Regions from separate parts of the Streptomyces sp. NPDC086835 genome, predicted to be linked through region 1. Evidence: riboswitches for the same ligand, from Rfam matches in the RefSeq annotation. Region 1 holds a riboswitch; each other region holds the start of a gene.

Region 1 (10,111 bases):
GGTCGTCATCGGCGGAGGCAACTTCTTCCGCGGGGCCGAGCTCCAGCAGCGCGGCATGGACCGGGCCCGCTCCGACTACATGGGCATGCTCGGCACGGTCATGAACTGCCTCGCCCTCCAGGACTTCCTGGAGAAGGAAGGCATCGACTCGCGTGTCCAGACCGCCATCACGATGGGCCAGGTCGCGGAGCCGTACATCCCGCTGCGCGCCGTGCGCCACCTGGAGAAGGGCCGCGTGGTCATCTTCGGCGCCGGTATGGGCATGCCCTACTTCTCCACCGACACCACCGCTGCCCAGCGGGCCCTCGAGATCGACGCGGAAGCGCTCCTCATGGGCAAGAACGGTGTCGACGGGGTCTACGACTCCGACCCCAAGACCAATGCGGACGCGGTCAAGTTCGACGCTCTGGAGTACGGCGAGGTGCTGTCGCGCAACCTCAAGGTCGCCGACGCCACGGCGATCACGCTCTGCCGTGACAACGCCCTGCCGATCCTCGTCTTCGAGCTCCTCGCCGAGGGCAATATCGCCCGGGCCGTCAAGGGTGAGAAGATCGGCACGCTCGTGAGCGACCGGGGCACCCGAGCCTGATCCGGGGGCCCTCCCTCGAGGGATGGACAAAGTCCTGCCGGTCGGACACCGTGCAGGCAATACGCGACGCAGGTCCCGCCGGCCCAGCGGTACGAGCCGGGCCAACCTCAAGACACGCAGGAGCAAGTGGTGATCGAAGAGACCCTCCTCGAGGCCGAGGAGAAGATGGAGAAGGCCGTCCTGGTCGCCAAGGATGACTTCGCCGCGATCCGCACCGGACGTGCGCACCCGGCGATGTTCAACAAGATCGTGGCGGACTACTACGGTGCCCTGACCCCGATCAACCAGCTGGCCTCGTTCTCGGTTCCCGAGCCGCGGATGGCCGTCGTCACGCCGTTCGACAAGACCGCTCTGCGCAACATCGAGCAGGCGATCCGCGACTCCGACCTGGGCGTCAACCCGAGCAACGACGGCAACATCATCCGTGTGGTGTTCCCGGAGCTCACCCAGGACCGCCGCAAGGAGTACATCAAGGTCGCCAAGACCAAGGCGGAGGACGCCAAGATCTCGATCCGCTCCGTGCGCCGCAAGGCCAAGGAGACGATCGACAAGCTGATCAAGGACGGCGAGGTCGGCGAGGACGAGGGCCGCCGTGCGGAGAAGGAGCTCGACGACACCACCGCGAAGTACGTCGCGCAGGTGGACGAGCTGCTCAAGCACAAGGAAGCCGAGCTGCTCGAGGTCTGATGAACGACTCTTCCTGGGGGGCCCCGCACGGCGCCGGATACGCCGGAGCATGGCCACCGCCCGACCAGGGGCCCCTCCCGGTGGGTCCCGTATACGATGGGCACGACGCGCAGCAGACTCGCCCCATGCCCATCGTGCCGGACCTTCCCGACGCAGGTAGAGACGCCGAGGACCACAGCGGCGGCGAACACCGCGAGGACCGTGACCAGGGGGCCGCTCGGCCGGGCGGCCCCCTGTTCCGCGACGAGATGCCGCAGGAGCCCATGCCCACCCCGCCGCCGTCGGGCGATCCCACTCCGCAGCCCTCAGCCCGGCCCGGACCGCCGCAGAAGAAGCGGGCCGGCCGGGACCTGCGCGCGGCGATAGGGGTCGGCGTCGGGCTCGGCGCGGTGATCGTCGTCTCCCTGTTCCTCGTCAAGGCCGTCTTCGTCGGGGTGATCGCCGTCGCCGTCGTCGTCGGTCTGTGGGAGCTGACCTCCCGTCTCGAGGAGCGCAAGCAGATCAAGGCTCCGCTCGTCCCCCTCGCGGTGGGCGGCGCGGCGATGGTCGTCGCCGGCTACGTCCGCGGGGCGGAGGGCGCATGGGTGGCGATGGCGCTCACGGCGCTCGCGGTGCTCGTCTGGCGCATGACGGAGCGGCCGGAGGGCTATCTGAGGGACGTCACGGCCGGCGTGTTCGCCGCCTTCTACGTCCCCTTCCTGGCGACCTTCGTCGCGCTGATGCTGACGGCGGACGACGGTCCGGAGCGGGTGCTCACCTTCCTGCTGCTCACCGTGGTCAGCGACACCGGCGCGTACGCGGTGGGCTGGCGCTTCGGCAAGCACAAGCTCGCGCCGCGCATCAGCCCCGGCAAGACCCGCGAAGGGCTCCTCGGCGCGGTCTCGTTCGCGATGGCCGCGGGGGCGCTGTGCATGCAGTTCCTCATCGACGACGGGGCGTGGTGGCAGGGCCTCCTCCTCGGCCTCGCGGTCGCCGTCAGCGCCACGCTGGGCGACCTCGGCGAGTCGATGATCAAGCGCGACCTCGGCATCAAGGACATGGGCACGCTGCTTCCCGGACACGGCGGCATCATGGACCGCCTCGACTCGCTGTTGCCGACGGCGCCGGTGGTGTGGCTGCTGCTGGTGGTCTTCGTAGGGTCGGGCTGACCCGTTGGATCTGTGTGTGTGAGGGCCCGTCGTCCACCAGGACGGCGGGCCCTCTTCGTCAGGTCAGCGAGGTGACCCCGGCCGCGCCGCGAAGCGGGCGAGCTCCTCGGCGGCGCCGCGAGGCAGGTCGGCGACCGCCGTCTGAGGCAGTGTCGTGATCACGGTGCGCAGCCGGTCGGCGAGGTCCGGCAGCAGGTCCCAGGCGGAGGCCGGGGCCTCGACGGCGGCGAGCAGCAGGTCTCCCTCGTAGTAGTACGCGTCCAGCAGCGGCTCCTCGAGCAGCAGGCGCACCACGAGCGGAAGAACGTAAGGCAGGGCCACCTGCTGCGAGACGAGCGTGTGCAGATCCGCCGGAGCGAGTCGGCCCAGCGGGACGCGCCGCAGCCCGTGCACCTTCCGGACCAGGTGGGTCGCGTCGGCGGCAGGAGGCGTCCAGCGGGGCGGATCCAGGTCGTCGAGCGTGCGGTCGAGATGCAGCAGAGGGTCCATGGGGTCATTCTCGACCCTCGACCGGCGTCCCTTCGCATCACGGGTGTGACCGACGACCACCTGCGACGACCACCCGTCGAATCATCGGCCGCAGGGTCACCGGCCGGGGTCTGCGACACTGGATTCACCATGCCCAAGCCAGGAGAACTCACCTTCGTCGCGCCCCGCGGAGCCAAGAAGCCCCCGCGGCACCTCGCCGACCTCACGCCCGCCGAGCGCAAGGACGCCGTCGCCGCGATCGGCGAGAAGCCGTTCCGCGCCAAGCAGCTGTCCCAGCACTACTTCGCGCGGTACGCGCACGACCCCGCCCAGTGGACCGACATCCCGGCGGCCGCACGGGAGAAGCTCGCCACCGAGCTGCTGCCGGATCTGATGTCCGTAGTGCGGCACATCTCGTGCGACGACGACACCACCCGCAAGACGCTGTGGCGTCTGCACGACGGCACGCTGGTCGAGTCGGTGCTGATGCGCTACCCCGACCGGGTCACCATGTGCATCTCGTCGCAGGCCGGGTGCGGCATGAACTGCCCGTTCTGCGCCACCGGGCAGGCCGGTCTCGACCGGAACCTGTCGACCGCCGAGATCGTGCACCAGATCGTCGACGGAATGCGCGCCCTGCGCGACGGCGAGGTGCCCGGAGGGCCGGCCCGGCTGTCCAACATCGTCTTCATGGGCATGGGCGAGCCGCTCGCCAACTACAAGAGGGTCGTCGGAGCCGTCCGGCGTCTCACCGACCCCGAGCCGGACGGCCTCGGTCTCTCGCAGCGCGGGATCACGGTCTCGACCGTCGGCCTGGTGCCGGCGATGCTCCGCTTCGCGGACGAGGGTTTCAAGTGCCGTCTCGCGGTGTCGCTGCACGCCCCCGACGACGAACTGCGCGACACCCTGGTCCCGGTCAACACGCGCTGGAAGGTCCGCGAGGTCCTCGACGCCGCGTGGGAGTACGCAGAGAAGTCGGGCCGCCGGATCTCGATCGAGTACGCGCTGATCCGCGACATCAACGACCAGGCCTGGCGCGGTGACCTCCTCGGCCGGCTGCTGAAGGGCAAGCGGGTCCATGTGAACCTGATCCCGCTCAACCCGACGCCCGGTTCGAAGTGGACGGCCTCGCGCCCCGAGGACGAGAAGGCGTTCGTGGAGGCCATCGCCGCCCACGGTGTGCCCGTCACCGTCCGGGACACCCGCGGTCAGGAGATCGACGGAGCCTGCGGGCAGCTGGCTGCGCAGGAGCGGTGACCCGCGGGGCCGTCGGCCGTGGCTGATACTGTGCCCTGTGCATTCGCACAAATGAACAACGAAACATTCCGACAGGGGAGCGCACCACAGCGCTGAGAGTGCGGCGAGGCCTTCACGGCCACGGGCCGCAGACCCTCGGACCTGATCCGGGTCATACCGGCGTAGGGAGTCAGCAGCATCATGAACAGCCAGCTTCGGCGTGCCGTCCGTACGGCACTCGTCGGCGCCCTCGGCGTCTGCGTACTCGCGGCGTGCGGCGGGGAGTCCAAGGACAAGGACCCGTCCGGCGGGGCGAGCGGCCCGAAGACCGTGACGCTCGTCAGCCATGATTCCTTCGCGGCGTCCGACGCCGTGCTGAAGGAGTTCACCGCGCAGACCGGATACACGGTCAAGGTGCTCAAGAGCGGCGACGCGGGCACCGCGCTCAACAAGGAGATCCTCACCAAGGGCTCCCCGCAGGGCGACGTCTTCTTCGGTGTGGACAACACCCTGCTGTCCCGCGCCCTCGACAACGACCTCTTCACGCCGTACGAGGCCAAGGGCCTCGACCAGGTCGCGCAGGAGGTCCAGCTCGACGCAGGCAAGCACCGCGTGACGCCCGTGGACACCGGCGACATCTGCGTCAACTACGACAAGAAGTTCTTCGCCGACAAGAAGCTCGCGCCGCCGCGGACCTTCGCCGACCTCGCGAAGCCCGAGTACAAGAACATGCTGGTCGTCGAGAACGCCGCCACCTCCTCGCCCGGCCTCGGGTTCCTCCTCGGCAGCATCGGCGAGTACGGCGAGTCGGGCTGGCAGGGCTACTGGACCAAGCTCAAGGACAACGGCGTCAAGGTCGTCGACGGCTGGGAGCAGGCGTACAACGAGGAGTTCTCCGGCTCCGCCGGCGGCAAGAAGGCCAAGGCCGACCGCCCGCTCGTCGTCTCGTACGCCTCCAGCCCGCCGGTCGAGGTCCTCTACTCCGACCCGCAGCCGGCGGAGGCGCCCACCGGCGTGGCCACCGGCACCTGCTTCCGGCAGATCGAGTTCGCGGGCCTGCTGACGGGCGCGAAGAACGAGGCGGGCGGCAAGGCGCTGCTGGACTTCATGATCAGCAAGAAGTTCCAGGAGGACATGCCGCTCAACATGTTCGTCAACCCGGTGGTCAAGGACGCGAAGCTGCCCGAGCTGTTCACCGAGCACGGCGCGGTGGTCGAGAAGCCCGAGACCGTCGCCGCGGACACCATCGCGAAGAACCGTGAGCAGTGGGTCCGGTCGTGGTCCTCGCTCGTCGTGAAGTAGGCAGGTCCCTGCGGGGGAACGCGGCCCGGCTCGGCCTGATGGCCGGTCCGGTCGCGTTCTTCGCGCTTTTCTTCGCCTACCCCGTCGCGGCGATCGTCGGACGCGGCCTCCACGCCGAGGGGGCCTGGCAGTTCGGCCGGTTCGGCGAGGTGCTCGGCCGGCCGGACATCCGCGAGGTCCTGTGGTTCACCACCTGGCAGGCGCTGGCGTCCACGGCGTTGACCCTGCTGATCGCGCTGCCCGGCGCGTACGTGTTCGCCCGGCTCGACTTTCCCGGGAAGCGGCTGCTGCGCGCGGTGGTCACCGTGCCGTTCGTGCTGCCGACCGTCGTCGTCGGTACGGCGTTCCTGGCGCTGCTGGGGCGCGGCGGACTCGTCGACGAGCTGTGGGGGATCCGGCTGGACACCACGGTGTGGGCGATCCTCCTCGCGCACGTCTTCTTCAACTACGCCGTCGTCGTACGCACCGTCGGCGGCCTGTGGTCGCAGCTCGACCCCCGCCAGGAGGAAGCGGCCCGGGTGCTGGGCGCGGGGCGCTTCGCCGCCTGGCGGCGGGTGACGCTGCCCGCGCTGGTGCCCTCGCTCGCCGCGGCCGCCCTCATGGTCTTCCTCTTCACCTTCACCTCCTTCGGTGTCGTGCAGATCCTCGGCGGCCCCGCCTTCTCCACCCTCGAGGTGGAGATCTACCGGCAGACCGCCGAGTTCCTGGACCTGCCGACGGCGGCCGTGCTGACGCTGGTGCAGTTCCTGGCGGTCGGCGCGGTCCTGGCCGTGCACGCCTGGACGGTGCGGCGGCGGGAGAGCGCGCTGCGGCTCGTCGATCCGTCGCGCACCGCGCGACGGCCGCGCGGCACTGTTCAGTGGCTGCTGCTCGGCGGCGTCCTGACCACGGTGGTGGTGCTGCTCCTGGTGCCGCTCGCGGTGCTGGTCGAGCGCTCCTTCGACACCCCGGCCGGCTACGGGTTCGGCTACTACCGGGAACTCGGCACCGTGGACCCCTCCGGCGGAGCGTTCCTCGTGCCGCCGATCGACGCCGTGTGGAACTCCCTCCGCTACGCCCTGGCCGCGACCGCCATCTCTGTCGCCGTCGGCGGTCTCGCCGCCGCCGCTCTCACCCGCCGGGCGGGCAGGCTCGTCCGGGGCTTCGACGCACTGCTCATGCTGCCGCTCGGCGTCTCCGCCGTGACCGTCGGCTTCGGCTTCCTCATCACCCTCGACGAACCGCCGCTGGACCTGCGGGCCTCGTGGATCCTCGTGCCCCTCGCCCAGGCGCTGGTCGGCGTGCCCTTCGTCGTGCGCACGATGCTGCCCGTGCTGCGCGCCGTGGACGAACGCCTGCGGGAGGCGGCCGCGGTCCTCGGCGCCTCCCCGCTGCGGGCATGGCGGGAGGTCGATCTGCCGCTGGTGCGCAGGGCGCTGGCGGTGGCCGCCGGTTTCGCGTTCGCCGTCTCCCTCGGCGAGTTCGGCGCGACCGTCTTCATCGCCCGGCCCGACAACCCGACGCTGCCCGTGGCCGTCGCACGGCTGCTGGGACGGCCCGGGGAGCTCAACTACGGGCAGGCCATGGCACTGAGCACCATCTTGATGGTGGTGTGCGCGGTGGCGCTGCTGCTGCTCGAACGCATCCGTACCGAGTCCACCACCGAGGAGTTCTGATGGCGCTGCTGGAACTGGCGGGCGTGACCGTACGGTTCGGGCCGCGTACCGCGCTGGACTCGGTGGACCTCGAGGTCGCCGAGCACGAGATCGTGTGCCTGCTCGGACCGAGCGGCAGCGGCAAGTCGACGTTGCTACGCGTGGTCGCCGGGCTCCAGGAGGCCGACGCGGGGCGGGTGTTGCTCGGCGGCGCCGACCAGGTGCGGGTACCGGTGCATCGGCGCGGGGTGGGGCTCATGTTCCAGGACCACCAGCTGTTCCCGCAGCGGGATGTCGGCGGCAATGTCGCCTTCGGACTGCGGATGCACGGCGCGGACCGCGGGGAACGGGCCCGCCGGACCGACGAGTTGCTGCGGCTGGTGGGGCTGCCCGGTGCGCAGCAGAGGTCCGTCGCCGCCCTGTCCGGCGGCGAGCAGCAGCGTGTCGCCCTCGCCAGGGCGCTGGCACCGGAGCCGAGACTGCTGATGCTCGACGAGCCGCTCGGCCAGCTGGACCGTGGCCTGCGGGAGCGGCTCGTCGTCGAACTGCGCGACCTGTTCGGACGGCTGGGCACGACGGTGCTCGCCGTCACCCACGACCAGGGTGAGGCCTTCGCGCTGGCCGACCGCGTCGTCGTCATGCGGGACGGCCGGATCGCGCAGGCGGGGACACCGCTGGAGGTCTGGCAGCGGCCCGCATCCGCGTTCGTCGCCCGCTTCCTCGGTTTCGACAACGTCGTGGCGGCGACCGTCGAGGGCGCGGCCGCGAACACCGAATGGGGCAAGGTGCCGGTACCGGACGGGTCCCCCCAGGGAGCGCGGACGGTGCTCGTGCGGCCCGACGGGGTGCGGCTCACCGACCCGTCGGAGGGCCTGCGGTGCACGGTCGAGTCCCGCACCTTCCGCGGCAGCCACGTCGCTGTGCGACTGCGCCCCGACGACGGACCCGCGCTGGAGGCGGAGTGCTCCCTCGGACAGGCTCCGGCGCCGGGCGCGGCGGTGGGCGTGGTGTTCGCCGCCGACGAGGTGGTGGTGCTCGGACCGGACGACCCTTCAGTGGGCGTCCGCCAGTAGCCGCCGCAGCGCGCCCGGCGCCTCCTCGACCGAGTCGACGAGGGCGATCCGCGCCTCCATCGACCGGCCGCGCGCGAGTGATCGCAGCAGCGGCCACGCCGGCAGATGCTCCGTCCAGTGGTGCCGGTCGACGAGCACCATGGGAGTCGGTTCGCCGCGCGACTCGTAGTAGTTCGGCGTGGCGTTGTCGAAGATCTCCTGGAGGGTCCCGGCGGCGCCCGGAAGGAAGATCACACCCGCGTTCGACCTGGCCAGCAGGCCGTCCTCACGGGTGGCGTTGGCGAAGTACTTGGCGACGTGCCCGGCGAAGGCGTTCGGCGGCTCGTGGCCGTAGAACCAGGTGGGGATGCCGACGGAGTCGCCGCCCCGCGGCCAGCGGTGACGGACCTCGAAGGCGGCCTGCGCCCAGTCGGAGACGGACGGCACGAACGACGGGGCCTTGGCGAGCAGCAGCAGCGCGTCGTCCAGCATCTCGTCCGGGTGAGGTGCCGCGTACGCGCCCAGGTTGGCGGCCTCCATCGCGCCCGGCCCACCGCCGGTGGCGACCGTGAAGCCGGCACGGGCCAGTTCCCGGCCCAGCCGTGCGGCGCCGGCGTACGCGTCGGTGCCGCGGCCCATCGCGTGGCCGCCCATCACGCCCACGACCCGCTCGCCGGCGAGGTGTTCGTCCAAGGCGTCGGAGATCGAGTCGTCGTGGACGGCGCGGAGCATCGAGGCGAAGATGTCGTTGTCCGCCTTCGTCCGCTGGAACCACGCGTAGGCCAGGGCGTCGGGCGTCGACTCGTAACCGCCGTCCGCGAGGCCCTCGAACAGGTCGTCGGGGGAGTAGAGCAGGCCGCGGTACGGGTCGAAGGGCAGGTCGGGCACAGGCGGGAAGACGAGGGCGCCGTCCACGCGGACCTTGGCGGCGGCGTCCGGCTCCATGGGGCAGCCGAGGAACACGGCGGAGGCCGTGTCGACGCGCAGGAGGTCGGCGGTGCGCCCGGTGAGATCCACGGACTGGACCCGGTGTCCGGCGAGCGAGCCGCGGGCGACGACGTCGTCGAACTCTGCGAGGGACTCGATCTCACGGTCGTGCGGGGTGGCGGTCATGCGCCCACGATAGGCGGGCCGGGCTGCGCTTCCCCGGCCCGCCCGTCACCGAAGGGCCGCACCGCCGCCGGGACCGGACAGCTCGTCGCCGCCGGCTCGGCGGTGCGGCACCGCCCGCCTCGGTGCCTCAGTGCCTCAACGCCCCGGCGTAACGGTTCAGCGGGTCAGCGGGGCGGCCGCCAGGGCGCCCACCGTCAGGGTCAGCGGGACGAAGACCATGAACAGGACCCCGGCACGCAGGGCCGCCGCCTGCCGCAGGACCGTCGCCGGGGTGCCCAGCCGGACCAGGTCCGCGGTCGCCTCCGTGCGGGACTGCCTGGACTCCAGCGCCGCCGTCAGTAGCGCCGCCGTCGTGCACACGACGACCAGGGACGCGCCCAGCGCCGTCATCGGGCCCCACGGGCGCGGGGCGGAGCCGTACGCGGCGACGGCCGCCACCACTCCGGAGGACACCGCGCAGACCACGCCGAGGGGGCGGCCGATGCGCCGGGACTCCGCCATGAGGATGCGGCCGGACAGCAGCCGCATCGCGTTCGGCCCGGCCGACTGGAGCAGACGGCCGCACAGGTACGTGAGGGCGGGTCCCGCGAACCACAGGCCGACCGCCGTGAGGGCCCAGCCCACCAGCACGCCGGGCGGGCGGCTGTCGGCCTCTGTCCCGCTCACGTAGGTCTCGACGGCCAGGCCCACCGCGACCAGCGCGACACCCCAGGGCAGCCCGGCCGGGGCGCCGGGTTCCTCGGCGTCGGGCGCCGCGGGGCGCGGTCGCAGGGCGACGGCGGCCGACGCGGTGGCGATGAGCGGCACGAGCGACAGCAGGGTGAGCGCGGCGGGCAGCGGCAGCGGCGTCCCGGCGGAGAGCAGTTCGGCCGCGGCCCCGTC
Region 2 (10,111 bases), on a different contig from region 1:
ACCCCCGTTCCGTCAGGGGAGCCGCACCGTTCCGCCGCCCCGTGTCGTCGGTGCCGGTGCCGCGCCCCTTCCGTGGTCCCCACTCTTCCGTGCGGGCAGGCCCGGCCCCATCCGCGCACATACTCATCTCGGCGCGTAGGTAGGGATACTCAGCACTCCGTGCTCAACCCCACCCGCGGCCGCCGCCGGGTGGTTACGATCGCGTCCGTGTCCGTACTCCCTCTCGTCTTCACCAGCGGCTGGGCCAGCGGGATCAACGCCTACGCGGTGGTCCTGATGTTCGGCGTGCTCGGCGCGACCGGCGTCTCCGACCAGGTGCCGCAGGCGCTCCAGCGCCCCGATGTCCTGATCGCCGCCGGGGTGCTCTTCCTGTGCGAGGCGGTGGCGGACAAGGTTCCGTACGTCGACTCGATATGGGACTCGGTCCACACCGTGATCCGGCCGGTCGCCGGCGCCGTGGTCGCCGCGCTGCTGGCGGGTGAGAGCGGTTCGCTGCCGGAGCTCGCGGCGGGAGCCGTGGGCGGCTCGACCGCGCTGATGAGCCATCTGGTCAAAGCGGGCACGCGGATGGCGATCAACACCTCGCCGGAACCCTTCAGCAACATCGCCGTGAGCGTCGCGGAAGACCTCGGGGTCGCCGGGATCATCTCCTTCGCGGTCTTCAACCCGGTGGCCGCCGCCGTCATCGCCGGCACGCTCCTCGTGCTGGGCATCGTCACGGTGCTCTTCCTCGCCTCGAGGATCCGCCGGTTCCTGCGGCGCAGGGCGCAGCGCCGGGAGGAGAGACGCGTAGGCGCCGTGAGCGTCCAGGGACCACCGGACTGGTGAGCGAAGGCCGCCGGGCCGTGCGCGCACCCGGCCACGAAACCGGTGGTGGCGGGTAATAAAGTCGCGGTCATGGCACGGATTGCGGTGATCGGCGCCGGGATGGGCGCGATGGCGGCGGCCGCCCGGCTGGCCGTGGCAGGCCACCGGGTGACGGTGTACGAGCGTCTGGCGACGCACGGCGGCTCGGTGGGCCGCTTCGAGCGGGACGGCTTCGCCTTCGACACCGGGCCCGGTCTGCTGCATCTCCCGGCGGTCTGGCGGGACCTGTTCGTCAAGACCGGCGAGGAACCGCTGGAGAAGTGCGTCGAGCTGACGCAGGTGGACCCGGCGAGCCGGCACGTCTTCGCCGACGGCACGGACGTCAGCCTCCCCAACGCGTCGAGGGCCGGTACCCTCGCCGCGCTCGAGGCGGCGCTGGGGCCGGGTTCCGGCGAACGCTGGGGGGAGTTCCTCACTCGCGCCCGGGAAGCCTGGGAGCGCTCGCGCCGTCCGCTGCTGGAGGAGCCGCTGCCCGCGGACACCGCCTTCCTGTCGAAGGACCCCTACCCGGCGTTGCGGCAGGGCCTGTTGCGTCGGCCCGCCCGCACGCTCGCGGAGATCGGCACGCGCGAACTGCGCGACCCGCGCCTCGCCGCACTGCTCGACAGCCACGCCCTGGCGTACGGTCTCGACCCCCACAGCGCGCCCCCGTCCGCCGCGGTGCTGCCGTACATGGAGCAGACCTTCGGCTCCTGGTACGTGAAGGGCGGCCTGCGCGCCCTCGCCGACGCGGTGTACGAGCGCTGCGTGGCCAGGAAGGTGGAGTTCGTCTTCGGTACCGCCGTGACGGGCGTGCTGGAGAAGGACGGCCGCGCCGCCGGCCTGGAACTGGACCGGGGCGGGCCGGTGGAGGCGGACATGGTGGTCTCCGGGGCCCCGGTGCCGTCGCTGTTCGAGAACCGCATCGTGACGTGGGCCCGTCCCGACGAACGACCGCAGGCGCGGCCGCGGAGGGGCACCGGCCGGCTGACCGTCCACCTCGCGCTGCGCGGTGGCCGGCAGGCCGGCACCGTGCACCGCACCGTGGTGCACGCCCCGGACCCGGCGGCGGAGTGGGACGCGATCCGCGCCGGGCGGACCGGCCCGCGGCCCACCGTGGTCGTGATGCGGCCCGACGACCCGCTGCTTCGGCCGGACGACGACCACGAGACGGTCACGCTGACGTCCACGGTGCCGGCCGAGCCGGCCGGCGGGCAGGGATGGGCGGAGATCGCGGAGGGGGCCGCCGACAGGATGGTGGCGGCGGCCCAGGCCGCTGTCCCCGGGCTGCGTGAGCGGATCCTGTGGCGCGTGGTGCGCACTCCGGAGGACACCCGCCGAGACACGGCTTCGGCCGCGGTCCCCGCCCCGGCGCTCGCCGGGTCGTCGGGGGCGTTCCTGCCGGCGATGAACACGTGCCCCTTGGAGGGCCTGTATCTCGCCGGCGGCTGGGCACATCCCGGGGGCGGGCTGGCGCACTCGGGCATGTCGGGTGCGCTGGTGGCAGGGCTGATCGTGGAGGGCGCGGGCTTCCGCGGCTCCCGGTGAGCGGCCGCGGCCGAAGCCCGGCGGCCGCCGTCGAAGCTCAGTAGCGGTACTGCTGCTGGTCGTTGTACCCGTTGTCGTAGTACGCGGGGGGCTGCTCCTGCTGATCGCCCTCACGCTGCTGCGGCACCCACACGCCGCCGGGCGGGGTCTCGCTGTAGCCCTCCTGCTGCCCGTAGCCGGCGTACTGCTGCTGGTCGCCGTAGCCGCCACCGTACGTGTCGTAGGTGCTGTACTGCTGGCCGCCCACATAGGGGTCGGAGTACGTGGCGTACTGCCGGCTGTCGGTGCCGTAGTCGTACTGGCCGGCGTACGTCGCCGCTTCCGCCGGCTGCGGCTGCGCGTAGCCGTGGTCGTCGTACGCGTTGTAGGCGCCGTAGCCCGAGCCCTGTGCGGCGTAGCTCTCGTCGCGGGTACCCGCCTGCTCCGCGTCGGGCCGGGCGGCGTACGCCTCTTCGGTGTAGACGCCGTACTGGCCGGTGTCGTCGGGCAGCGGCTGCGGCTCGTAGACGGCGGGGCCCGTGGCGTCCGCCGCCGGGCCGGCCATGTCGTAGGCCTGCTCGGCCGAGTCGTACGAGAGGTCGGTGACCTCGAGCGTGGGCTCCCTCGTCGCTTCCCGGTCCGCGCCGGACCGGCGCCGCCTGCTCACGCCGGGGCTGCCGCCGAGTGCCCAGCCGGTGGAGAAACCGCGCCGGAAGGAGAGGGTCACATACGTCTGGCCGACCGCGAACGCCATGGCGCCGAGGGCGATCACCACCACGGACGGCAGCAGCACGCCTATCACGACGCCCAGGAAGCCGCCGAACGCGAGCAGCCGCCAGCGCAGCCGTGCCTTGTACTGCAGCAGCACCTCACCGAGCAGCCACAGCGCGACGATGCCGAACGCGATATAGAGGACCGTCCAGCCCATGTCCGCCCCTCTCCTGCGGCCGCCGCCCCGGGGCGGGGCGGGTACGACCGGTCACGACTGCTCGTGCAGTCCGAGATTCTCGTAGATTTCGAGCGTCGCGGTGGAGTTGTTGAGCGTAATGAAGTGCAGCCCCGGGACACCCTCGGCGAGCAGCCTCGCGCAGAACTCCGTCGCGAACTCGATGCCAATGGAGCGTACAGCGGCCGGATCGTCCTTGGCCGCGAGGATGCGCTCTTTCAGCTCGGCCGGGAAGTGCGCGTTGCTGAGCGTGGCGAAGCGTTCGATCTGCTTGACGCTGGTGACGGGCATGATCTCGGGAATGATCGGGGTTTCGCAACCTGCCGCGGAGACCCGGTCACGAAGCCGCAAATAGTCCTCGGGCACGAAGAACATCTGCGTGATCGCGTAGTCGGCGCCGGCTCGGCACTTGTCCACGAAGTGCCGGGTGTCCTCGTCCCAGTCCTTCGAGCGGGGGTGCATCTCGGGGAAGGCCGCGACGCCCACGCAGAAGTCGCCGGACTCCTTGATGAGCCGGACCAGGTCGGCCGCGTAGCGCACGCCCTCCGGGTGCTCGACCCACTCGCCCATCGGGTCGCCGGGCGGGTCGCCGCGGACGGCGAGGATGTTGCGGATGCCGGCGTCGGCGTACTGGCCGATCATGTTGCGCAGCTCGGCGACGGAGTGGTTGACCGCGGTGAGGTGCGCGACCGGCGTGAGGGTGGTGTCGGCGGCGATCTCCTGCGTGGCCTTGACCGTGCCGGCGCGGGTGGAGCCGCCGGCGCCGTAGGTCACGGAGACGAAGTTCGGGGCGACCGCCTCGACCCTGCGCAGCGCGTTCCACAGGTTCCGCTCGCCCTTTTCCGTCTTGGGCGCCCAGAACTCGAACGAGTACGACGTCCTGCCCGTCGCAAGCATGTCGCGCACCGTGCGTGCGCGATCCGTTCTGGTGGAAGCAGTACCGAGGGCCATACGGGCAGGTTAGCCAGACCGAGGGGATCCTCGAACCGAATCAGGGAAATATGTCTGTTTTGCCGGTGTCTTGTCCACTCCTTGGACAGAGATGGACGATCAACGTCACCGTCAAGCGGTCCGCTCCCTGACCCGCTTCGCCAGGTCAGCGGCGGCCCCGGCCGGATCGCCGGCCTCGGTGATCGCCCGTACGACGACGACCCTGCGCGCACCCGCGTCCAGCACCTCGTCCAGATTGGCGGCGTCGATCCCGCCGATCGCGAACCACGGCCGGTCACCGGCCAGCCCCGCCGTGTACCGCACCAGGCCGAGGCCGGGGGCGTGCCGCCCGGGCTTGGTGGGAGTGGGCCAGCAGGGGCCCGTGCAGAAGTAGTCCACGCCGGGCTCGACGGCAGCGGCGGCCGCCTCGGACTCGCTGTGCGTCGAGCGGCCGATCAGCACGCCGTCCCCGAGGATCGCGCGGGCGGCCGGCACCGGCAGGTCGCCCTGGCCCAGGTGCAGCACGTCGGCGCCGATGGCGTGAGCCACGTCGGCGCGGTCGTTCACTGCGAGGAGCTTGCCGTGCCGGCGGCAGGCGTCGGCGAAGACCTGGAGGTGCTCCAGCTCCTCCGCGGCCTCCATGCCCTTGTCGCGCAGCTGCACGATGTCCACGCCGGACGCCAGCACGGCGTCGAGGAACTCGGGCAGGTCGCCCTGCCGCTTACGGGCGTCCGTGCACAGATAGAGCCGGGCGTCGGACAGCAGCGCGTGAGCCGTGGACATGAGGCGATCCCCCCGTTGGGCGGCGGACGCACGGGCCGGGCGGCCCGGGCCGTGCATCCGCCGGCGATGATGGTTTCCGTCGGTTCAGACGGCGAGCGCCTGGGCCCGGCGCTTCACCTCCGTGCCGCGATTCTCGCTGAGCGCCTGGGCAGGCGTGCCCGGCAGGGTCGGGTCGGGGGTGAAGAGCCACTCGAGCATCTCTTCGTCGGTGAAGCCGTCGTCCCTCAGCAGGGTCAGGGTCCCGGAGAGGCCCTTGACCACCTTGTTGCCGTCGATGAAGGCGGCAGGCACCTGGAGCGCCCTGTTCTCACCGCGGCGCACGGCGATCAGCTGGCCGTCCTTGACCAGCTGCCGCACGCGCGTCACCTCGACATCGAGCATTTCCGCGATGTCCGGCAGGTAGAGCCAGGCGGGGACGAGGGCATCGATCTTTGCGTCAATCTCGGTCACGGGGACAAGCCTGCCATCCAGGACCGACAGTCGGTAGCCAGGACCTACCGTGCCGCCGCCTTCAGAGGTACGGAAGGGTCGGCCGCCCTCGCCGGGTCCAGCTCGGTCCCGGACACGATCAGCTTGCGGCCCTGTGCCAGATCACGGGGCCTGCCCACCGTCAGCAGGGCAACCAGCGCACCCTCGCGCAGCCACAGCACCGACCATGTGTCCTCCGCCGGACTGCCGCGCCACAGCAGCGTGTCGGCGGCGCCGTGGTGGCCCGCGTACTGGACGAAGCGGCCGAACTGCTCGGACCAGAAGTACGGCACCGGGTCGTACACCTCGGGGGTCCGCGGCTCCGGCTCCTGGTCGCCGACGATGTTCGCCGCGACCGTGCCCGGCCCCTGGAGCGCGTTGTCCCAGTGGTGGACGAGCAGCCGCTCGCCGTAACGGCCGGACGGGTAGGAGGCGCAGTCCCCGACGGCGTACACGTCGGGCGCTGACGCACGCAGATACCGGTCGGCGACCACCGCGCCGTCCGGGCCGAGTTCGATGCCGGAGCCCGCGAGCAGGGCGGTGGCGGGGCGCGCGCCGATACCGACGACCACGGCGCCGGCCGGGATCCTGCGCCCTCCGGCCAGGACGACGGCTCCCGGCTCGACGGCTTCCACCCTGGCGCCGGTGATCAGTTCGGCCCCGTGCTGCTCGTACCAGGCGGCCATCGGGGCGGCGACCTCGGCGGGCATGGTCCCGGCGAGCGGGCGGCCCGCGGCCTCGACGACGGTGACGCGGCACCCCGCCCGGCGCGCGGCGGTCGCGAACTCGGCGCCGATCCAGCCGGCGCCGACCACGACGATGTCGTGCTGCTCGGCGAGCAGCGGCCGCAGCCGGGCGGCGTCGTCGAGCGTGCGCAGCAGATGGACACCGGGGACGCCGACGGCGCCGGGCAGGGTGACCGGCTCGGCGCCGGTGGCCAGGACCAGCACGTCGTACGGGACCGGGCCGGACACGGTGTCGACCTCGTGCGCGTCGGTCCGCACCCGGGTCACCTCGAGGCCCAGGCGCAGTTCCACGCCGAGCGCCTCGAAGTCGATGTCGAAGGCGGAGTCCTCCGCCTTGCCGAGCAGGATCGCCTTGGACAGTGGCGGCCTGTCGTACGGCTGGTGCGGCTCCGCGCCGATCAGGGTGACCGTGCCGGTGAATCCCTGCTCGCGAAGGGCGACCGCGGTCTGCACACCGGCCATGCCGGCGCCGACGATCACCACGCGCCGCCGCGCCGCCGCCGTCCGCTGCCCTTCGTCCGCCCGCGTCTGATGCTGCCGTTCGTCCACCCGCACACCATACGTACCTGACTGGGGGTCAGGAGGCGCGTGGTCAGGAAGCCTGCTCCTCCACGACGCTCGTCCCGCTGCCCTCCTGGGACTCCCACTGCCAGCTCTCCTCAAGCCGCACCCGGCCGTCCGGCAGGTCCACGACCGTGGAGAGGCAGTGGCCGGACGAGGTCCCGCCGTCCGTCTTGAGCTGCACATAGCGGAAGTCCAGCCGGTCGCCGTCCCTGGTGCCCACCAGGTGGCCGCGGACCACGTCGCCGCCTTCGTACTCGGCCCAGATCCTGCCCTGCTCCTCGTGGTACGTGAACCGGGTCCGGGTGCCGACCTGGCCCGGGGCCTGGTCGGCGACCGGGGAGAGAACAAGTCCGTCGAGCGACTTCGCCACTGCTGCGGCTCCCTTACAACGCGTCGGGTCGTGCGGTTAGGGTGGCCACCGTAAGGCACTCGCGGGAGCCCGGACGCACCGGGCTGAGAGGGAGGCTGGACGGCCTCCGACCGTACGAACCTGATCCGGGTCATGCCGGCGAAGGGAGGGGCTGGACGCCCATGTCTCGTACACCGAGCCCAGACGTCCTCGTCATCGGGGGCGGGATCATCGGCCTGGTCACGGCCTGGCGCACCGCGCAGCGGGGCCTACGGGTCGCCGTCGCCGATCCGGAACCGGGCGGCGGGGCGGCGCAGGTCGCCGCCGGGATGCTGGCCGCCGTCACCGAACTGCACTACGGCGAGCAGACGCTGCTCGGCCTCAACCTCGAATCCGCGCACCGCTATCCGGACTTCGTCGCCGAGCTGGAGGAGACGTCCGGCGGGCGGGTGGGCTACCGCTCCTGCGGCACGCTCGCCGTCGCCCTCGACGCCGACGACCGGGCGCATCTGCGTGAACTGCACGCCCTCCAGCACCGGTCGGGGCTCTCGTCCGAGTGGCTCACCGGCCGCGAATGCCGCCGCCTCGAGCCGATGCTCGCCCCCGGCGTCCGTGGCGGGCTGCGGGTCGACGGCGACCACCAGGTCGACCCCCGCCGGCTGGCCGCGGCCCTGATCACCGCCTGCGAGCGGGCCGGGGTCGACTTCCGCCGCAGCTGGGCGGAGCGGCTGCTCGTGACGGGCGACCGGGCGACCGGGGCGGTGCTCGCCGACGGCTCCGAAGTCACCGCGGGACAGGTCGTCCTGGCCGGCGGCAGCATGAGCGGACGGCTGGAGGGCGTACCGAAGGACGTGCTCCCGCCCGTACGCCCGGTGAAGGGCCAGGTCCTGCGGCTGACCGTGCCACGCCCCTACGCGCCGTTCCTGTCCCGCACGGTGCGCGCCGTGGTCCGCGGCAGCCATGTCTACCTCGTGCCACGCGAGGACGGCGAGCTGGTGGTGGGCGCGACCAGCGAGGAGCTCGGCTGGGACACGACGGTCACCGCGGGCGGGGTGTACGAGCTGCTGCGCGACGCGCACGAGCTGGTGCCCGGGATCACGGAACTGCCCCTCACCGAGACCCGGGCGGGACTGCGCCCCGGCTCCCCCGACAACGCGCCGCTGCTGGGCCCCACCGAACTGCTCGGACTGCTGCTGGCCACCGGGCACTACCGCAACGGCGTGCTGCTGACGCCCGTCACCGGCGATGTGCTGGCCGACGCGCTGACGACCGGTGAACTGCCCGAAGTGGCACGGCCCTTCTCCCCACGCCGCTTCTCGTCCGTCCTTCAGGAGCAGCCCGCATGAACACCTCCGTCAACGACAGCGCCGACACCGCTGTCGCCGCCCCTGCCGCTGCCCCCGTCGTCGCCCCGGCCGCCGTCGGCGATCCGATCCGCGTCCTCGTCAACGGCGAGGCCCGCCACGTCGCGGCCGGCACCACGCTGGACGTGGTCGTCACAGCTCTCTCCGCCGCGCCCTCCGGCGTCGCCGCCGCCGTCAACGAGGCGGTCGTCCCGCGGGGCGAATGGGCCGCCACGCGGCTCGGTGACGGGGACCGCGTCGAGATTCTCACCGCAGTGCAGGGAGGCTGAACGGCCATGGCCGACGACCGTTTCACTCTCGGAGGGACCACCTTCGACTCCCGTCTGATCATGGGCACGGGCGGGGCGCCCAGCCTCGAGGTGCTCGAGCGGTCGCTCGTCGCGAGCGGCACGGAACTGACGACCGTCGCGATGCGGCGCCTCGACCCGACGGTCCAGGGGTCCGTGCTGTCCGTCCTGGACCGGCTCGGCATCCAGGTCCTGCCGAACACCGCCGGCTGCTTCACCGCCGGCGAGGCGGTGCTCACCGCCCGCCTGGCCCGGGAGGCCCTCGGCACCGACTGGATCAAGCTCGAGGTCGTCGCGGACGAGCGGACACTGCTGCCGGACGGCGTGGAGCTGCTCGACGCGGCGGAGGCACTCGTCGACGACGGCTTCACCGTGCTGCCGTACACGAACGACGACCCGGTGCTCGCGCGAAAGCTCCAGGACGTGGGCTGCGCGGCGATCATGCCGCTCGGCTCGCCGATCGGCTCCGGGCTCGGCATCCGCAACCCGCACAACTTCCAGCTGATCGTCGAGCAGGCGGACGTCCCCGTCATCCTGGACGCGGGCGCCGGCACGGCGTCGGACGCCGCGCTGGCGATGGAGCTCGGATGCGCGGCGGTGATGCTGGCGTCGGCGGTGACGCGGGCGCAGGAGCCGGTCCTGATGGCGGAGGCGATGCGCCACGCGGTGGAGGCGGGCCGGCTGGCGTTCCGCGCGGGCCGGATCCCGCGACGCCACTTCGCGATGGCGTCCTCGCCGCACGAGGGGCGGGGGGCGCTCGACCCGGAGCGACCGGCGTTCTGAGGGGGCGGGTTCCGGGGGTGCGGGTGCGTGTCGCCTGCGGCGGGCCTGTTCCCCTGCCCGCCCCTTCGCGCTGTACCGATGTGCGGCTCCGCCGCTTGGGGGCCCGCCAGGCCCGTACCGCGCTTCGCGCGGGGGCCCGGGGCAGAGCCCCCGGAACACCCCCTGCGGCGGCCACGCCCCCGCCACCACCGCGTCACAGCTCGGCTGCAGTCCCGCCCCGTCCCGGTCCGGCCCGTCGGACCCCGTCTCCCCGGCTCGTAGAATCGCCGCGTGGATACGACCCTCCAGGACCCTCTCGTCGGGCAGGTGCTCGACGGCCGCTACCGCGTCGATGCGCGCATCGCCGTCGGCGGCATGGCCACGGTCTACCGGGCCGTCGACACCCGGCTCGACCGGGTGCTCGCTCTCAAGGTGATGCATCCGGATCTCGCCACGGACGTCACGTTCGTGGAGCGGTTCATCCGCGAGGCGAAGTCCGTCGCACGGCTGGCGCACCCGAACGTGGTCGGGGTCTTCGA
Region 3 (10,111 bases), on a different contig from region 1:
TAGGGGTTCGGTCAGGGGAGTTCAAGGGCTCGCGGGCCCCGTTCCACGCTTCCGCCCGCCTAGCATCGAAGGCAGGCAAACCGGAGAAACGAGGTAGGGACGATGGCTGTGCGGGAGATGCTCACGGGGATGCCGTGGTGGGTGAAGTGGGTCGCGATCCCTGTGATCGCGCTGGTCGTGTTCGGTGGACTCATCGCGAGCGTCGTCGGGTTCGTGATCGGACTGCTCTTCAAGCTGCTGGTCTTCGTCGCCCTCGTCGGCGGACTCGTCTTCGTCGTAAGGAAGTTCATGTCGTCCTCCAGCTCACGCAGTGACTGGTAGCCGCAGGAGCCGCTGTTAGCCCGGCCGGGGGAACGGCCGGGCAATCGGCATACGCGGTCGGACGCTCCGGTTAGTGTGGCTCCCCTCTGCCGCTCCTCGGGGCACCCGGATCAGGGCGTTTCCATCAGCACCTCCAGGTGTTCCGGGGCCGATGCCTGTCGAGGGCTCGGGGCCGCGGCGGCCGCGCGGGGGCGGCCCCCTCGCGGGTGGGCTTGCTGCCCGCCACCATGCCTGGGGGTGACCTGTGGCCGGGGCGACGAAAGCCGCTGCACCTACCCTGATCAGCTCCGTGCAGCGTGCGTTGAGGCTGCTGGAAGCGGCCGGCGCACACCCGGACGGGGCTCCGGCGAAGCAACTCGCACGCGAGGCCGGGATCCCTCTGCCGACCGCCTACCACCTGCTGCGGACCCTGACCCACGACGATTACCTGCGGCGTCGGAGCGGCGTGTACACGCTCGGGGACGCCGTCGAACGTCTGGTCGGCGGCACGCCGGAGAATCGTCGCAGCACTCTCGAGGATTCCCTCGCGCACTGGCGGGACGCGATCGGTGTCCCCGTCTACTTCGCCGTCTACCGCGAGGGCGAGATCGACATCGTCGCGGTCTCCGACACGCCCTACGCCCCCGCAGTGCCCGAGTGGGCCGACTTCCGGGAGACCGGACACGCACACGCGCTGGGCCAGTGCCTGCTCGGACAGCTCGACGAATCGTCACGCCGCGACCACCTGAGCCGCCATCCCGTGCAACCCGTGACGCCGTACACGGTGCGTGACGGGCGCACGATGCTCGAGCGGCTCGCCGCGCGAGGATCCATGGAGCCGGTCGTGGAACGGGAGGAATATGCAATCGGCACGGTCTGTGCCGCCATTCCGATCACTGTTGGTTGCCAAGCCGCAACGATGGCCATTTCTCTTCCGTTGGACCAGGAGGCCAGGCTGCTTCCGGCAGTTGAGCAGTTGCGCACCGGAATCGGTGGGCTGTTGGGGTCACTTGCCTTCTCTATCAGTATCTGAAATATCACTCCTTGTGATCTGCTAGGCCTTCGACCACGATGGCGTCAAGAGGGTCCAGGGGATTGTTCCTGGCCGTTTTCTTCTGCTTTGTCAGTGCGGTTTCATTCATTGCTTCATCTGCTGCGGGGTATGTGATGCGCGAGTCGGTCCAGGCCGAGGTTCTGATGAGGTTCCTCGTCTCCGAGGAACTCTCCTTCCGGATTCCGGTGGGACTGGATTACGAGACAGGAGATCCGTACGCGGTGCGGATGACCTTCCACCTGCCCGGTGACGCGCCTGTGACCTGGGCATTCGGGCGGGAGCTGCTGCTCGACGGGATCAATGGGCCGAGCGGCGACGGTGATGTGCACATCGCGCCCGTCGGACCGGAAAGCCTGTCGGACGTCATCATCAGGCTTCGCGTCGGCGCGGATTCCGCACTGTTCAGGGCGGGAGCGGCGCCGCTGGTCGCCTTCCTCGACCGCACGGACAAGCTGCTGCCGATGGGGCAAGAGCTCACGCTCGGTGACTTCGAGGTCAGCCTGGAGGAGGCGCTCGGCCGCATCCTCGCCGAGGAGAACGCCGGCTGAAGCGCCTGCCCCGCCGCCTCACCCTCCGCTCACGCCTTGCGTCGCCGCCCCCTCCCGGTCCGCGCCGGCGCCCCGTTCGGGTTGCCCGGTCCCGCCCGACCGGGGCGGTCCGCGGAGACCACCAGGGTGGCGAGGGCGGTCGTCACCGGCACCGACGCGACCAGGCCGATCGACCCCACCAGCGTCCGTACGATCTCCTCGGCCACCAACTCGCTGTTGGCGACGGTGCCCACGCTGGACTGCGCGATGGAGAAGAGGAGCAGCAGCGGCAGCGCGGCACCCGCGTAGGCGAGCACCAGTGTGTTGACGACGGACGCGATGTGGTCGCGGCCGATGCGGATGGCCGAGCGGTAGAGCGCCCGGGGCCCCATGTCGGGGTCGGCCTGATGCAGCTCCCACACGGCCGAGGTCTGCGTCACCGTCACGTCGTCCAGAACGCCGAGCGAGCCGATGATGACTCCGGCCAGCAGCAGACCGCTCATGTCGATCTCCGGATAAAGGCCGTGGATCAGACCGGTGTTGTCGTCGGTGTTCCCACTGAGACTGGCCCAGTCGATGAACAGTGAGCCGAGCAGACCGATCAGCAGCAAGGAGATCAGTGTGCCGAGCACCGCGACGGAGGTCCGCGCGGTCACCCCGTGGCACATGTAGAGCGCGATCAGCATGATGGCGCTCGCCCCGACCACGGCCACGACCAGGGGATTGGACCCCTGCAGGATCGCGGGCAGGATGAAGAGCGTCAGCAGGGCGAACGAGGCGGCGAGCGAGATCAGGGCCATCACGCCCCGCATCCGGCCGACGAGCACCACGACGAGTGCGAAGATCCCGGCCAGCACCGCCATGGGGAGTCCCCGGTCGACGTCCGTCACCGAGTACTGGAGATCGCGGGGCGCGTCCGGGGCGTACGCGACGACCACACCCTGCCCTTCCTCCAACTGCCGCGGTGCGTCAGGCTGGACGATCTCGACGAAGGTACGGCCCTTGTCCTTGCCCGTGGTCACTTCGACGGTCGCCCTGGCGCACTGGCCCTGCTGCGAGTTGACGGCCTCGCGACCCTCCGGCGTGGAGGTGTCGCCGGTCGGTGGGACCTGGGCGGCGTTGACGTCCTTGCAGTCGACCCACTCGAGAGAGACCACCTTGCCCTCTTCGGTCTGCCGGTCGAAGCCGACACCGGTGCGCTCATGGCCGGGTGCGCCCCCCGGCCACAGCACGGCGAGGCCGACGAGGACGGCTGTCGCGAAGGGGATGAGCACGGCGGCGATGACCTTGCGAAGGTGCTTGGAGACTGGCGCGGCGGGCCCATGACTGTGCACATGACTGTGGGCCTGGCCGTGCGGTTCTGGGGGCTGCGGCGATGAGGTCACGGACCGATCATCGCAAGAGCAGGAGGGGCCCTCTGTTCAGCGCGCCAGATATGACGCTAGCGTGGTGGCACCTTTGCACACGCGGGAGCTCGGAGCACCGGGCTGAGAGGGCGCTGACCTTCGTACATCCGTACGGGACAGCTGCGCCGACCGCCGAACCTGTTACCGGGTAATGCCGGCGTAGGGAGTAGGTCTCATGACCGTATCGGACGCACGCACGCCTGCCTCGAACCAGAACGACGAGGCCGGGAAGTCCATCGGCTGGCACAAGGGATACGTCGAGGGTTCCCGCCCCGACCTCCGTGTGCCGGTCCGCAAGGTGCACCTCACCAACGGCAAGGACGTGACGCTGTACGACACGTCCGGCCCGTACACCGACCCGAACGTCGAGACCGATGTACGCCGCGGCCTGCCGCCGCTGCGGGAGAACTGGATCATCGGTCGCGGCGACACCGAGGAGTACGCGGGGCGGCCCGTCAGGCCCGAGGACGACGGGATCAAGCACACGTCCCCGCGCGGGGGGCTGCGCAACCTCGACGCGGTCTTTCCCGGCCGCCCGCGCCAGCCCCGCCGCGGACGTGACGGCCAGGCGGTCACCCAGCTCGCGTACGCCCGCCGCGGCGAGATCACGCCGGAGATGGAGTACGTCGCCATCCGCGAGAACGTCTCCCCCGAGGTGGTGCGGGAGGAGATCGCGGCCGGCCGGGCCGTCCTGCCGGCGAACGTCAACCACCCGGAGATCGAGCCGATGATCATCGGCAAGCGGTTCCTGGTGAAGGTCAACGCCAACATCGGCAACTCCGCGGTCACCTCCTCCATCGAGGAGGAGGTGGAGAAGATGACCTGGGCGACCCGCTGGGGCGCCGACACGGTCATGGACCTGTCCACGGGGCGCAACATCCACACCACCCGCGAGTGGGTGCTGCGCAACTCCCCCGTGCCGATCGGCACCGTGCCGCTGTACCAGGCACTGGAGAAGGTCGACGGCAAGGCCGAGGAGCTGACCTGGGACGTCTACAAGGACACCGTCATCGAACAGGCCGAGCAGGGCGTCGACTACATGACGGTCCACGCGGGGGTGCTGCTGCGCTACGTGCCGTTGACGGCGCGCCGCAAGACCGGCATCGTCTCGCGCGGCGGTTCGATCATGGCAGCGTGGTGCCTCGCGCACCACAAGGAGTCCTTCCTCTACGAGCACTTCGAGGAGCTGTGCGAGATCCTTGCCGCGTACGACGTCACGTACTCCCTCGGTGACGGCCTGCGGCCCGGCTCGATCGCGGACGCCAACGACGAAGCGCAGTTCGCCGAGTTGAAAACGCTCGGGGAGCTCAACTCGATCGCCAAGCGTTTCAATGTGCAGACGATGATCGAAGGCCCCGGTCACGTCCCGATGCACAAGATCAAGGAGAACATCGACCTTCAGCAGGAGATCTGCGAGGAGGCCCCGTTCTACACCCTCGGCCCGCTCACCACCGATGTGGCCCCTGCCTACGACCACATCACCTCCGGCATCGGAGCGGCCATGATCGCTTGGTGGGGCACGGCCATGCTCTGCTACGTGACGCCCAAGGAGCACCTCGGCCTTCCGGACCGTGACGACGTGAAGACCGGCGTCATCACCTACAAGATCGCCGCGCACGCGGCGGACCTCGCCAAGGGGCATCCGGGGGCCCAGGAGTGGGACGACGCGCTGTCCGACGCGCGCTTCGAGTTCCGGTGGGAGGACCAGTTCAATCTGGCCCTCGACCCGGACACGGCCCGGGAGTTCCACGACGAGACGCTGCCGGCCGAGCCGGCGAAGACCGCGCACTTCTGCTCGATGTGCGGTCCGAAGTTCTGCTCGATGAAGATCTCCCAGGACATCAGGCGCAAGCACGGCGGCGATCTCGGAGACGGGGGCGCCCTCGCGGAGGCCGAAGCCGGCATGGCGGAGAAGTCACGGGAGTTCGCTGCGGCGGGCAACCGGGTGTATCTGCCGATCGCGGACTGACCCGCGGGCGCACCGACGGGTGAGGGGGCAGGCCGGCGCCGAGGCGTCGGCCCGTGCCCTCCACCCGGCCCGTGCCTCCACCTGCCCCGGCCGCTGATCACTCCGGCCGGTGTTCCGGACCGCCGAAGTCGGGGCTGGTGAAGTCCGGGCTGGTGAAGGTCGGCCGCTGCCCGGCGGTCGACCCCTCCGCGGGGCTGGAGAACTCCGGCCCGCTGAACCCGATCTTGGGGATCCGGCTGACCGGCCGCGGTGGTGCGGTGGACGCCGGATCGGCGCTCGGGTCGGCGAGGGCGGCCCGCAGGAAGGGCAGGATTCCGCGCTCCAGGAGGGCGTGGCGCCACGCGTCCTTCGCTCTGGACACCTCGTCCGGCAGCTCTCCGGCGGGCACCTGTTCCGCCACCTGGGCGGCGCCGTTGCGCAGGGCGGTCAGGAGCAGCCCCACCGCGGCGACCAGGATGGCGGCCGCCGTGAGGGCGCCGAAGAACCACCCGGCCGTCAGCAGGGCGTCGGCGAACGACGGCGTGGGGCTGAGCATCTTCAGGATGTAGCCGACGAGCAGGAAGATCGCCGCGGCGGTCCCGGCGAGGACGGGGGCGAGCACCGCGATGACGGCGGCGAAGCCGGCGCCGCCGCCCTCCGCGCTCTGCCCGACGGTCGGGGACAGCACGGAGCCGTTTACCGAGGCGGCCGCCGTGGACGTGCGCATCTCCCGGCGCACTTTCACATAGTGCTCGTACTCGGCGGCGGCCGAGGCGGCTATCAGGGCCGTCGCGTTGAGCGCCATGGTGCGCAGCTGCTCGGCGTTGAGGCGCAGGCCCACGGCGGCGAGGTCAGGGCGTTCATGGGCGTTGCGCAGTGCTTCGTCGAGGACCCGCTGGTACTCGGCGCGGTCCTCGTTCAGCAGGTGCGGAGCGCTTTTCATGTGCATCCCCCGATGCTCCGTAGGGCCGGACGGCCCGTATGACGGGCGGTCGAGCGAAAACGGAGGAGAGTCTGCTACGGATAGGCCGATGGTAGAGCGGTTACGGCACAGGGTGACAGGGGGTTTCCGTAAATCGCCTGCCGCAGTCGGCTCAGTCCGTCAGGGGGAGTTGCTGGACAAGAAGCTTTCCGGCCATGGTCACGCCGCCGTCCATGGCGATGGCGAGCCCGTCCGCGTAGACGTGCGGGCCCTCGACCACAGGGCGGTCACCGTCCTCGCCGTCCTCGGTGCCCACCTCGCCCAACAGATACGGGATGGGGCTGTGACCATGGACGATGCGCCGGCCGCCATAGGCGGAGAGCAGCTCCCGCACCGCCTGCGGGCCGCCCTCGTCGCGGAAGGCGAAGCGCTTGGTGAACTTGCGGAACAGGTCCCAGCATTCGTCCGCGTCGCCCCGGGTGAGGACCGCGTGCACGGTGTCGTTGACGTCCGCGATGGTGGACCCGTAGTCGAGGTACGCGGTCGTGTCGGAGTGCAGCAGGAGGTGGCTGTCCTCCTCGACGATCGCGTCGAGCCTGGCCATCCACTGCAGGTGGACCTCCTGCAGCCGGTCCATGTCCGTCTTCTGGCCGCCGTTGAGGAGCCACGCGGCCTGGAAGGTGGCGGTGCCGGCACCGGAGTTGACGGGCGTGTCCCCGAAGCGTTTGGCGCCGATCAGCAGCAGTTCGTGGTTGCCCATCAGGGCCTTGCAGTAGCCGCCTGCGGCGGCGGCCTCCGCGGAAAGGCGCATGACCAGGTCGATGACGCCGATCCCGTCGGGACCGCGGTCGGTGAAGTCGCCGAGGAACCACAGCCGAGCGTTGCCCGCAGCCCAGTGTCCTTCGGCGTCGATGAGGCCCTTCGCCGCCAGGGCGGCGACGAGCTCGTCGATGTAACCGTGGACGTCGCCGACGACGTAGAGCGGGCCCCGTCCGTCGGGAGCGGGCGCCTCGTCCGGATCGACATGGATCTGGACGGTGTCGCCCGGGCCGCCGCGGCCGATGACGGGGAGGTCGCGCGCGGTGGGGGTGTAGCCCTCCGGCGGCTCGCCCTCGGGGAAGGCGTTACCAGGATGGCCCGAATGGCTCGGGTCCGCTGTGTGTGACTGCACGGGAACCTGCGCGTACGGCGGTACGCGGAAATCGCGCAACGTCGCCGTCCGGACCACGGGTCCTTGACCGGCCCCCTGAGTCATCGACCCCTCCACCACCGTCGCGCCGCCGTTCACCTCTCGGCCCAACCTGGTCGGGGTGGTCCGCGGTGTCGTTCGCCCATCATAGGAATGAGGCAGGCGGTGTGTGACGCACCAGGGGTGGTGAAATCCTGTCGCACCCCTGGTTCGCCGGTCGTTTCGTCCCAATTGGGAAGGTCCAGTCCTTTGTGGGGACGGTTCAGTTCTTCGAGGGAGACCGTGGTGCGCTCACGGTTGTCCGCGGAGGACGGCGCTGCGACGAGGTCCTGACGATCAGTTCGGTCGGTATCACCTGCTCGACCGGCCGGTCCTCGTCGATTCCCTCGATCGCGTCGATCAGCAACTGGACGACCGCCGTGCCGATTCTGCGCGGCTTGAGCGAGAGCGTGGTGATGGGGGGCTCCGTGGTGGCGTACACGGTCGACTCGCTGCAGCACACGAGGAGCAGGTCGTCGGGGACGCGCAGGCCGTACCTGCGGGCGGCGGCCAGCAGATCGGTGCCGTTGGGGTCGAAGAGCCCGTACACGGCGTCGGGCCGGTCCGGCCGGGCGAGCAGCCGGTCGGCGGCGACGGCGCCGGCGCACGGGTCGTGCGCGGGGTAGGACTCGTAGACGGGGTCCTGGCCGACGCGTTCGCACCAGTTGAGGTAGGCGGTGGTGGACAGCCGGGTGTACGTGTCGGTGGTGGTGCCGGTGAGCAGGCCGATGCGGCGGGCCCCGGCGGCGGCGAGATGGTCGAGCAGATCGAGTACGGCGGCTTCGTGGTCGTTGTCCACCCAGGCGGTGACCGGGAGGGTGCCTGCGGGGCGGCCGTCGGAGACGACGGGCAGTCCTTGGCGTACCAGCTCCGTGACGACCGGGTCATGGTCGGAGGGGTCGATGACGATGGTGCCGTCGAGGGCGACGTTCGACCAGACGTCGTGTCGTGAGGTGGCGGGCAGAATGACGAGTGCGTAGCCGCGGGCGAGCGCGGCCGAGGTCGCGGCCCTGGCCATCTCGGCGAAGTACGCGAACTCCGTGAAGGTGAAAGGTTCATCCCCGTATGTCGTCACGGTCAGGCCGATTAAGCCCGACTTTCCGGTACGGAGGGTTCGGGCGGCGGCGGAGGGGCGGTAGCCCAGCCGGTCTGCGACCTCGCGGACATGTCGGCGGGTGGCGTCCGGGAGCCTGCCCTTGCCGTTGAGGGCGTCGGAGACAGTCGTGATGGAGACCCCGGCCGCGGCGGCCACGTCCCTGATGCCTGCCCGGCCTTGCCTACCGCTCCGGCGGGATGTGTCCGTCCGGCTCACCTGATGCTTCCCTGCTGCTGTCATGGCGAGCCGATAGTAGGGCTCGCGCAGGTGGTAGGGCCGGTCGCATATGCACGCGTTGACAGGCACGTTTCTGCATGATCATTTAGGTCTGACTCCCTTGGAAAATAGGGGAGTTGGCCATCGGTGCAATGGAGTGTCGGGTGCCGGGCCGCTGGGGCCTGGCGAAGGCTCCATGTCTCGAAGAGGTCTCAACTCATCACTACGGGGGATGCGCGCCACGGCGCGAGCCACCGGCGCGCGCCAAGGCCGCGGGCGCTCCCTCCGGATCGGGCCCCCCGGAAGGCCTTCCCGTGGGTTCGTGAGGTTCCGCGCCTCCGGCCATTCGCAGCAGAGGGGAATCCTCATAAGGTGAGCAGTATTGGTTGAGTACCGATGTGCACGGACGGTCGAGGAGGACCTGCGGTGAGCGAGACGAGCCCCAAGCTGCGCGCCGAGCTGGACGGCATCCCCACATACAAGCCGGGCAAGCCCGCGGCGGCCGGCGGCCCGGTCGCCTACAAGCTGTCCTCCAACGAGAACCCGTATCCCCCGCTGCCCGGCGTGATGGAGAGCGCGATCGCCGCGGCGCAGAACTTCAACCGCTACCCCGACATGGCCTGCACCGGGCTGATGAACGAGCTCGCGGACCGCTTCGCGGTGCCGGTGACCCACCTGGCGACGGGCACCGGCTCCGTCGGTGTGGCGCAGTCACTGCTGCAGTCCACCTCCGGACCCGGCGACGAAGTGATCTACGCCTGGCGCTCCTTCGAGGCGTACCCGATCATCACGCAGATCAGCGGAGCGACGTCCGTGCAGGTCCCGCTGACCGAGGGGGAGGTGCACGACCTCGACGCCATGGCCGAGGCGATCACCGAGCGCACCCGCCTCATCTTCGTCTGCAACCCGAACAACCCGACCGGCACCGTCGTGCGGCGTGCGGAGCTGGAGCGGTTCCTGGACCGGGTGCCCTCGGACGTACTGGTGGTGCTCGACGAGGCGTACCGGGAGTTCATCCGCGACGCCGACGTCCCCGACGGCCTCGAGATCTACCGTGACCGGCCGAACGTCGCGGTGCTGCGCACCTTCTCCAAGGCATACGGGCTGGCGGGGCTGCGGGTCGGCTTCGCGGTGGCCCATGAGCCGGTGGCCGCGGCACTGCGCAAGACGGCGGTCCCCTTCGGGGTCAGTCAGCTCGCGCAGGACGCGGCGGTCGCCTCGCTCCGCGCCGAGGACGAGCTGCTGGGCCGGGTCGGCAGTCTGGTCACGGAGCGGGCCCGGGTGTACCACGCCCTGGTCGAGCAGGGCTGGACGGTTCCCGAGACGCAGGCGAACTTCGTCTGGATGCGCCTCGGCGATCGCACGCTCGATTTCGCCGCCGCGTGCGAGAAGGCCGGCGTGGTCGTCCGGCCGT

What was found. Region 1 has a riboswitch for thiamine pyrophosphate ahead of ACIPJI_RS34425 (thiamine ABC transporter substrate-binding protein). Riboswitches for the same ligand answer to the same signal wherever they lie in the genome.
Region 2: linked by a shared signal. The riboswitch ahead of thiO (glycine oxidase ThiO) and the one ahead of ACIPJI_RS34425 (thiamine ABC transporter substrate-binding protein) in region 1 are both predicted to bind thiamine pyrophosphate.
Region 3: linked by a shared signal. The riboswitch ahead of thiC (phosphomethylpyrimidine synthase ThiC) and the one ahead of ACIPJI_RS34425 (thiamine ABC transporter substrate-binding protein) in region 1 are both predicted to bind thiamine pyrophosphate.

What each region holds. Positions count from the first base shown of each region.
Region 1 is NZ_JBIVAU010000017.1:16,367-26,477, forward strand. Features, by position in the region: gene pyrH (UMP kinase) at 1-589, shown strand, start outside; gene frr (ribosome recycling factor) at 719-1,276, shown strand; gene ACIPJI_RS34410 (phosphatidate cytidylyltransferase) at 1,276-2,424, shown strand; gene ACIPJI_RS34415 (contact-dependent growth inhibition system immunity protein) at 2,488-2,913, opposite strand; gene rlmN (23S rRNA (adenine(2503)-C(2))-methyltransferase RlmN) at 3,043-4,149, shown strand; TPP riboswitch at 4,213-4,334, shown strand; gene ACIPJI_RS34425 (thiamine ABC transporter substrate-binding protein) at 4,330-5,430, shown strand; gene ACIPJI_RS34430 (ABC transporter permease) at 5,469-7,085, shown strand; gene ACIPJI_RS34435 (ABC transporter ATP-binding protein) at 7,085-8,137, shown strand; gene ACIPJI_RS34440 (LOG family protein) at 8,117-9,229, opposite strand; gene ACIPJI_RS34445 (hypothetical protein) at 9,386-10,111, opposite strand, start outside.
Region 2 is NZ_JBIVAU010000001.1:1,054,986-1,065,096, reverse strand. Features, by position in the region: gene ACIPJI_RS04945 (DUF4126 domain-containing protein) at 208-828, shown strand; gene ACIPJI_RS04940 (phytoene desaturase family protein) at 898-2,394, shown strand; gene ACIPJI_RS04935 (hypothetical protein) at 2,432-3,301, opposite strand; gene metF (methylenetetrahydrofolate reductase [NAD(P)H]) at 3,353-4,270, opposite strand; gene thiE (thiamine phosphate synthase) at 4,382-5,032, opposite strand; gene ACIPJI_RS04920 (Rv2175c family DNA-binding protein) at 5,117-5,482, opposite strand; gene ACIPJI_RS04915 (NAD(P)/FAD-dependent oxidoreductase) at 5,527-6,708, opposite strand; gene ACIPJI_RS04910 (hypothetical protein) at 6,839-7,180, opposite strand; TPP riboswitch at 7,232-7,344, shown strand; gene thiO (glycine oxidase ThiO) at 7,342-8,505, shown strand; gene thiS (sulfur carrier protein ThiS) at 8,502-8,792, shown strand; gene ACIPJI_RS04895 (thiazole synthase) at 8,799-9,593, shown strand; gene pknB (Stk1 family PASTA domain-containing Ser/Thr kinase) at 9,864-10,111, shown strand, end outside.
Region 3 is NZ_JBIVAU010000010.1:160,738-170,848, reverse strand. Features, by position in the region: gene ACIPJI_RS28655 (DUF5326 family protein) at 109-321, shown strand; gene ACIPJI_RS28650 (helix-turn-helix domain-containing protein) at 566-1,333, shown strand; gene ACIPJI_RS28645 (SsgA family sporulation/cell division regulator) at 1,468-1,902, shown strand; gene ACIPJI_RS28640 (YibE/F family protein) at 1,932-3,266, opposite strand; TPP riboswitch at 3,338-3,470, shown strand; gene thiC (phosphomethylpyrimidine synthase ThiC) at 3,463-5,256, shown strand; gene ACIPJI_RS28630 (hypothetical protein) at 5,354-6,184, opposite strand; gene ACIPJI_RS28625 (metallophosphoesterase) at 6,330-7,427, opposite strand; gene ACIPJI_RS28620 (LacI family DNA-binding transcriptional regulator) at 7,609-8,721, opposite strand; gene hisC (histidinol-phosphate transaminase) at 9,124-10,111, shown strand, end outside.